DNA from 2 places in the Stenotrophomonas sp. YJH_SMC_53 genome. Region 2 is predicted to be linked to the other one. Evidence: riboswitches for the same ligand, from Rfam matches in the RefSeq annotation. Region 2 holds a riboswitch; the other holds the start of a gene.

Region 1 (3,403 bases), on a different contig from region 2:
GTGGACGGGTAGGTCATCATGATCGCGGCCAGGCGGTCGCTGTACTTCTCGGCGTTGAGGCGGATGTCCTCGACGTCGACGTTGCCGTTGGCATCGGTCTTGGTCACCACGACCTTCATGCCGCACATCTGCGCCGAGGCCGGGTTGGTGCCGTGCGCCGAGTCCGGGATCAGGCAGATGTCGCGGTGGCCTTCGCCGCGCGAGCGGTGGTAGGCACGGATCGCCAGCAGGCCGGCGTACTCGCCCTGTGCGCCGGAGTTCGGCTGCAGGCTGACCGCGTCGTAGCCGGTGCATTCGACCAGCATCGCTTCCAGCGTGTCGATCAGTTCCTTGTAGCCCAGCGCCTGGTCGGCCGGCACCAGCGGGTGGATCTGCGAGAACTCCGGCCAGGTCACCGGGATCATCTCGGCGGTGGCGTTGAGCTTCATGGTGCACGAACCCAGCGGGATCATCGTGCGGTCCATCGCCAGGTCCTTGTCGGCCAGCGAACGCAGGTAGCGCAGCAGTTCGTGCTCGCTGTGGTGGGTGTTGAACACCGGGTGGGTCAGGAACGCCGACTGGCGCAGCAGGCCCGCCGGCAGCGCGTCGGCGGTGCTGGCGTCCAGCGCCTCGACGTCAGCCTGCGCGCCGAACACGGCGGCCAGCGCGACCACGTCGGCGCGGGTGGCGGTCTCGTCCAGGCTGATGCCGACCGAGTCGCTGTCGATCGCGCGAAGGTTGTAGCCGGCGGCGCGTGCCTTGGCGTGGATATCATCGGCATGCACGCCGGTGATGTGCAGGGTGTCGAAGAAGTCGCCACCGACCTGCACGCCGGCGTTGCGCAGTGCCGCAGCCAGGATCGAGGCCAGGCGGTGGGTGCGCCGGGCGATGCGGGTCAGGCCTTCCGGGCCGTGGTAGACCGCATACATCGAGGCCATCACCGCCAGCAGCACCTGTGCGGTACAGATGTTCGACGTCGCCTTCTCGCGGCGGATGTGCTGCTCGCGGGTCTGCAGGGTCAGGCGGTAGGCCGGGTTGCCCTGGGCATCGACGGAAACGCCGATCAGGCGGCCCGGCATCGAGCGCTTGTAGGCGTCACGGCAGGCCATGAACGCGGCGTGCGGGCCACCGAAACCGAATGGCACGCCGAAACGCTGGCTGTTGCCGACCACGATGTCCGCGCCCCATTCGCCCGGGGCGGCCAGCAGGGTCAGTGCCAGCAGGTCGGTGGCCACGGCCACCAGGCCGCCGCGCGCGTGCACGGCATCGACCAGCGCCCTGTAGTCGCCGACCTGGCCGAAGGTGTCCGGGTACTGCAGCAGCAGGCCGAAGGCTTCCGCTTCCAGTGCTTCGGCCGGGGTGCCGACGCGCAGCACGATGCCCATCGGTTCAGCGCGGGTGCGCAGCAGTTCCAGGGTCTGCGGGTGCACGGCGTCGTGCACGAAGAAGGTGTCCGACTTCGACTTGGCCGAACGCTTGGCCAGGGTCATCGCTTCAGCGGCGGCAGTGGCTTCGTCCAGCAGCGAGGCGTTGGCGATCTCCATGCCGGTCAGGTCGGCGCACAGGGTCTGGAAGTTGATCAGCGCTTCCATGCGGCCCTGCGAGATCTCGGCCTGGTACGGGGTGTAGGCGGTGTACCAGGCCGGGTTTTCCAGGATGTTGCGCAGGATCACGTTCGGGGTGTGGGTACCGTAGTAGCCCTGGCCGATGAAGCTGCGCAGCACGGTGTTCTTGTCGGCGATCGCACGGATCTTCGCCAGTGCCTGCACTTCGGTCATCGACTCCGGCAGCGCCAGCGGCGCCGGCGACTTGATCTTGGCCGGCACGATGGCATCGGTCATCGCATCCAGCGACGCGTGGCCGACGACGTCGAGCATCTGCGCGATCTCGGCATCGTTGGGGCCGATGTGGCGCTCGACGAACGCATTGTGGTGCTCGAGCTCACGCAGGGAAGGGGTGTTCTGGGACATGGCGAAGGATCCGTCAGGAAAGGGCACACGCACGGGCACAAGCCGCCGGTCGGCGGTCTGCGGGGCGCCCCTCTGTCCTTTTGCCTGAGAGTTTGGAAGCGCGGAAAACCGCGGCTTCGTGCCCCTTCGGCGCCGGATCGAACCGGTCTCTCCAGAGTTCTGTTACGGGTGGTATCGGGCCTGAGCGATTACGGGCGTTGCGCCTTCGGCAGCGGTGTTCCGCTTCTCCCACCGTGTTGCCCGCCGATTATAGCCCGTTGCGGGCCCGCTGGCCGTCTACGGGCCTGGCCGCTGCGCCTGAATGGCCGATGGCCCGGACGTGCGTTTTGTGCATCGCTGCATGGCATCAGGCGCAATCCCCACCTATGATGGCCAGATACCCGAATTCATCTGGCGCCCTCCCTGCAGACAGGGACCGGCGCCCGCCGTGCGTGCCACGCATGGCCCTGCCGGACGCCTTTCCCATGACCGCCGCTGTTGCTCCCTCCACCCGCCGCATGGCCCTGCTGCTTGCCGGCCTGGCCATGTTCGGCCCGTTCTCGATCGACACCATCTTCCCGGCCTTCCCGCAGCTGGCCCGGCGCCTGGCGGTGGACGAGGTGGCGGTGCAGCAGACCATCAGCGTGTACCTGCTGTTCTACGGCCTGATGAGCCTGGCGCACGGCCCGCTGTCCGACGCCTGGGGCCGCAAGCGGGTGATCCTCGGTGGACTGGTGGTGTTCGTCGGCGCCTCGGTGGGCTGCGCACTGTCCACCGACCTGACCACGCTGCTGGCCTTCCGCGCGCTGCAGGGCCTGTCGGCGGGTGTCGGCATGATCGTCGGCCGCGCGGTGATCCGCGACCTGTACCACGGCCATGACGCGCAGCGGCTGATGAGCCAGGTGTCCATGCTGTTCGGCATCGCCCCGGCCATCGCGCCGATCATCGGTGGCTGGATCCTGCTCAGTGGCGCGGGATGGCCGCTGATCTTCTGGTTCCTGGTGGTGTTCGGGCTGGTCCTGCTGGCGGCCACTGCACGCTACCTGCCCGAGACCCATCCGGTCGAAGCGCGCGTGCCGTTGTCACCGCGCGCGTTGATGCGTGATTACGTGCGCATCGGTTTCAATCCACGCTTCCTGCGCCTGGCGCTGGCCGGCAGCATCGGCTTTGGTGGAATCTTCCTGTACATCTCCTCGGCGCCGGTGTTCGTGATGCAGCACCTGCACCTGGGCGAGGGCGGGTTTGCCTGGTTGTTCATCCCGACCATCGGCGGGATGACCACCGGCTCATTCCTGTCCGGGCGCATGGCCGGGCACACCACGCCCACCCGCCAGGTCTCCATTGGTTTCGGCCTGTGCGCATTGTCGGTGCTGTTGAACGTTGGCTACGTGGTGCTGTCGCCACAGTTCGTGCTGCCATGGGCGGTACTGCCGATCTTCCTGGGGGGCATGGGCATGGCGCTGATCTTCCCGATC
Region 2 (3,403 bases):
TGCGCGATGCGCTGGCTGGCGAGCTGGAAATCGTCATGCGCGTGTACTTCGAGAAGCCGCGCACCACGGTGGGCTGGAAGGGCCTGATCAACGACCCGGACCTGGACGGCAGCTTCAGGATCGACAAGGGCCTGCGCATCGCCCGTGGCCTGCTGCGCGACATCAACAAGCTCGGCCTGCCGGCCGGTGTTGAATTCCTCGATGTGATCTCGCCGCAGTACATCGCCGACCTGGTGGCATGGGGCGCGATCGGCGCACGCACCACCGAAAGCCAGGTGCATCGCGAGCTGGCTTCGGGGCTGTCGTGCCCCGTCGGCTTCAAGAACGGCACCGATGGCAACGTGAAGATCGCCGCCGACGCGGTGGGTGCGGCATCCAATCCGCATCATTTCCTGTCGGTCACCAAGCAGGGGGGCACTGCCATCGTGTCGACCACCGGCAACCCGGATTGCCATGTGATCCTGCGCGGTGGCAAGCAACCGAACTACGACGCTGGCAGCGTGGCCGAGGCCTGCCAGGTGCTGGCCAAGGCCAAGCTGCCGGCGCGACTGATGATCGATGCCAGCCATGCCAACAGCCTGAAGAACCCCGAGAACCAGCCGAAGGTGATCGACGACATCGCCGCTCAGATGGAAGACGGCGAACAGCGCATCGTGGGCGTGATGATCGAGAGCCATCTGGTCGGGGGCCGCCAGGAACTGGTGGAAGGCCAGCCGCTGGTCTACGGGCAGAGCATCACCGATGGCTGCATCGACTGGGACACCACCGTGACGGTGCTGGAGCGACTGGCTGCGGCCGTGCGCGCCCGTCGCGACGTGAAGGTGTCCGAAGCCGCCTGAGTGCGGCACGTGTGTGGATGGCGGCCAGCGCCTGCGGGGGTGCGGCCGCGATCAGGGCCGGCCGGAGTTGGAGACCGGCCCATCTGCACCGGCGATGCGCCTGGCGCTGCGCATGAGCGACAGCGCCAGGTACATCGCCGGGGTGGTGATGCCGATATTTGTAGCGTCGAGCCATGCTCGACGTGCGCGCGACGCGCGTTGGCTTCCTGCAAAGCGCAGTCGAGCATGGCTCGACGCTACGAAGAGGCTCAATGCACTTCGTCGTGGTACACGAACTTCGGCATTTCCCAGCGATAGTGGATCGCCAGCAGGCGCAGCGCGAAGCCGCCGCCGAGGCAGCACAGGATCGCAGTGGCATCGGCCACGCCCCAATGCAGCAGCAACAGATAGGCCGCACCGGTCAGCAGTGCGATGATCGCGTACAGCTCCTTCTGGAAGATCAGCGGCACCTCGTTGCAGAGGATGTCGCGCAGCACGCCGCCGAACGCGCCGGTCAGCATGCCGGCGATCAGCACGATCGGCATCGCATGGCCGGCCTCGCGCGCGATCGAGCAGCCGATCAGGGTGAAGGCGATCAGGCCCAGGCCATCGAGCACCAGGAAGGTGCGCCGGAAGTGGTGCATCCAGCGCGCCACCCAGGTGGCGATCAGCGCCGCGCACACGGTGAAACCCAGGTACTCGGGATGCTTCACCCAGCCCAGCGGGTAGTGGCCGAGCAGGATGTCGCGCAGCGAGCCGCCCCCGAGGGCGGTGACGCAGGCGATCATGACCACACCGAACAGGTCCATGCGGCGGCGGCCGGCAGACAGTGCACCGGTCATGGCTTCGGCGGAAATGGCAATCAGGTAGATGATGGACAGCAGCATGGGACAGGCTCCGGGCGCGGTGGGGCCGGCCATGCGCAACTGCCACCACTGCCTGCGCAATGACGGGATGACGATGACCGGTGCCGCTCCCGCTGTCCTTTTGCCTGAGAGTTCAGCGGCGTTGGCCGCGTGCCCCTTCGGCGGATCGTCCCGGGCGTGCCCGGTGACCTCTCTCCAGCTCGGCGAGTCGAATGCATGGTTGGTGGGATTCCAGCCCACCGGCCTGAGCGATCATGGGAGCCTGCGCCTTCGGCGGGCACCAGCGCGGCGCCACTCTCCTGCATTCGGGCGCCAGTATATCCGCTGCAGTGCAGCACGGCATAATCCGGGCATGGCCCCGTCCCTCCGCCCGTGGTTCCTGTACCTGCTCGAATGCCGCGATGGCAGCTATTACGCCGGCATCAGCACCGACGTGGATGCGCGTTTCGCCGCCCACCAGGCCGGCAAGGGCGCGCGCTACACCCGGGCCCGGCCACCGCTGCGCGTGCTGGCCGTGCGCGAGTACCCGGACCGGGCCGCCGCCTCGCGGGCCGAGTGGCAACTCAAGCAGCAGCCGCGCGAACGCAAGCTGGCCTGGCTGCAGGCGCCGGTCCTGTAGATCCACGCCACGCGTGGATGGGCTACCCGGCCCATGCGATGATCGCCCCGCGCCCAGAGCTGGAGACCCGGATGTCCACGATCGCCCTGCTGTTCGCTCTTTCCGCAGCAACGAGCCCTGCCCCCGACCCGGCCACCCTCGCGGCCATCGAAGCCACCTGCCACGACTACGTCGACGGCCAGCTGGAGGCCGACCCGCAGCGCGTCGCCCGCTCCCTGCATCCGGACCTGGCCAAGCGCGCTGTGCTCGGCGATACACCCGACGAACGCCTGGGCCTGCGCCGGATGTCGAAGGAAGAACTGGTCTCGCTGACGAAGCAGGGCGTGCTGAAGACGCCGAAGGATCAGTGGGACCGCCGCTGCACGGTGCTGGACGTGACCGGCAACGCGGCCTCGGTGCGGCTGGAAACCCCGTGGTTCGTCGACTACTTCCACATGGGGCACTTCGGCCAGCGCTGGGTCATCGTCAACGCGTTGTGGTACCCGAAGCCGAAGGCGCAGTGAGCGATGCGTGCCGCTGGCAAGGCATGGATCTCCGTCGTCGTGCTGGTCGCCGGCATCGCGCTGCTGCCTGGCCTGCTGTACCTGCTCGGGCTGGCATTGGCAGGCGGTCGGCCGACGCCGGCCGACCGTGCGCCCAGTGGTGTGGCTGCGTGCAGCAGTGAGCCACGGGCGGGATACCAGCCGATGAACCCCTGGCGCTACACCGCCCAGTTCTTCGACAACGACGCGATGAAGAAGGTGCCTGAAGTGGAGCGGGAGGCCTTCTGGATTGCCCGGCGCTACCTGTGGCGGCAACCGCAGCGCGGCATGCTGCGCTGGCAGCTCAGCAGTACCGCATTGACGATCTGGATCACCCGGCATTGGAGTACCGCGCAGATTGCCGACACCGCAAGGAAGGAGGACTTCTGCCGGACCTGGTCGAAACGACGGGTGTCCGGTGGCCCGATGAACCGGTAGATCCACGCCATGCGTGGAGGGTGTTGACCGGGTCAGAGCCCTTTCCTGCGGAAAGGGATCGGACCCCGTTGCGTGCAGCCCTACCGCTTCGGCCGCCGGTCGTCGCGGTCATCACCGAAGATGATCCGCGCACTGCGCTGG

What was found. A riboswitch is a leader RNA that binds a small molecule or an ion and turns the genes downstream of it on or off. The one in region 2 is predicted to bind glycine.
Region 1: linked by a shared signal. The riboswitch ahead of gcvP (aminomethyl-transferring glycine dehydrogenase) and the one ahead of AC5P7X_RS00700 (trimeric intracellular cation channel family protein) in region 2 are both predicted to bind glycine.

The regions. Positions count from the first base shown of each region.
Region 1 covers NZ_JCAFTF010000014.1:18,832-22,234, reverse strand. Annotated here, with positions in the region: gene gcvP (aminomethyl-transferring glycine dehydrogenase) at 1-1,949, opposite strand, end outside; glycine riboswitch at 2,012-2,114, opposite strand; gene AC5P7X_RS18065 (multidrug effflux MFS transporter) at 2,414-3,403, shown strand, end outside.
Region 2 covers NZ_JCAFTF010000001.1:146,083-149,485, forward strand. Annotated here, with positions in the region: gene AC5P7X_RS00695 (3-deoxy-7-phosphoheptulonate synthase) at 1-839, shown strand, start outside; gene AC5P7X_RS00700 (trimeric intracellular cation channel family protein) at 1,088-1,705, opposite strand; glycine riboswitch at 1,790-1,893, opposite strand; glycine riboswitch at 1,907-1,996, opposite strand; gene AC5P7X_RS00705 (GIY-YIG nuclease family protein) at 2,037-2,303, shown strand; gene AC5P7X_RS00710 (nuclear transport factor 2 family protein) at 2,375-2,806, shown strand; gene AC5P7X_RS00715 (hypothetical protein) at 2,810-3,262, shown strand; gene AC5P7X_RS00720 (NAD(P)/FAD-dependent oxidoreductase) at 3,343-3,403, opposite strand, start outside.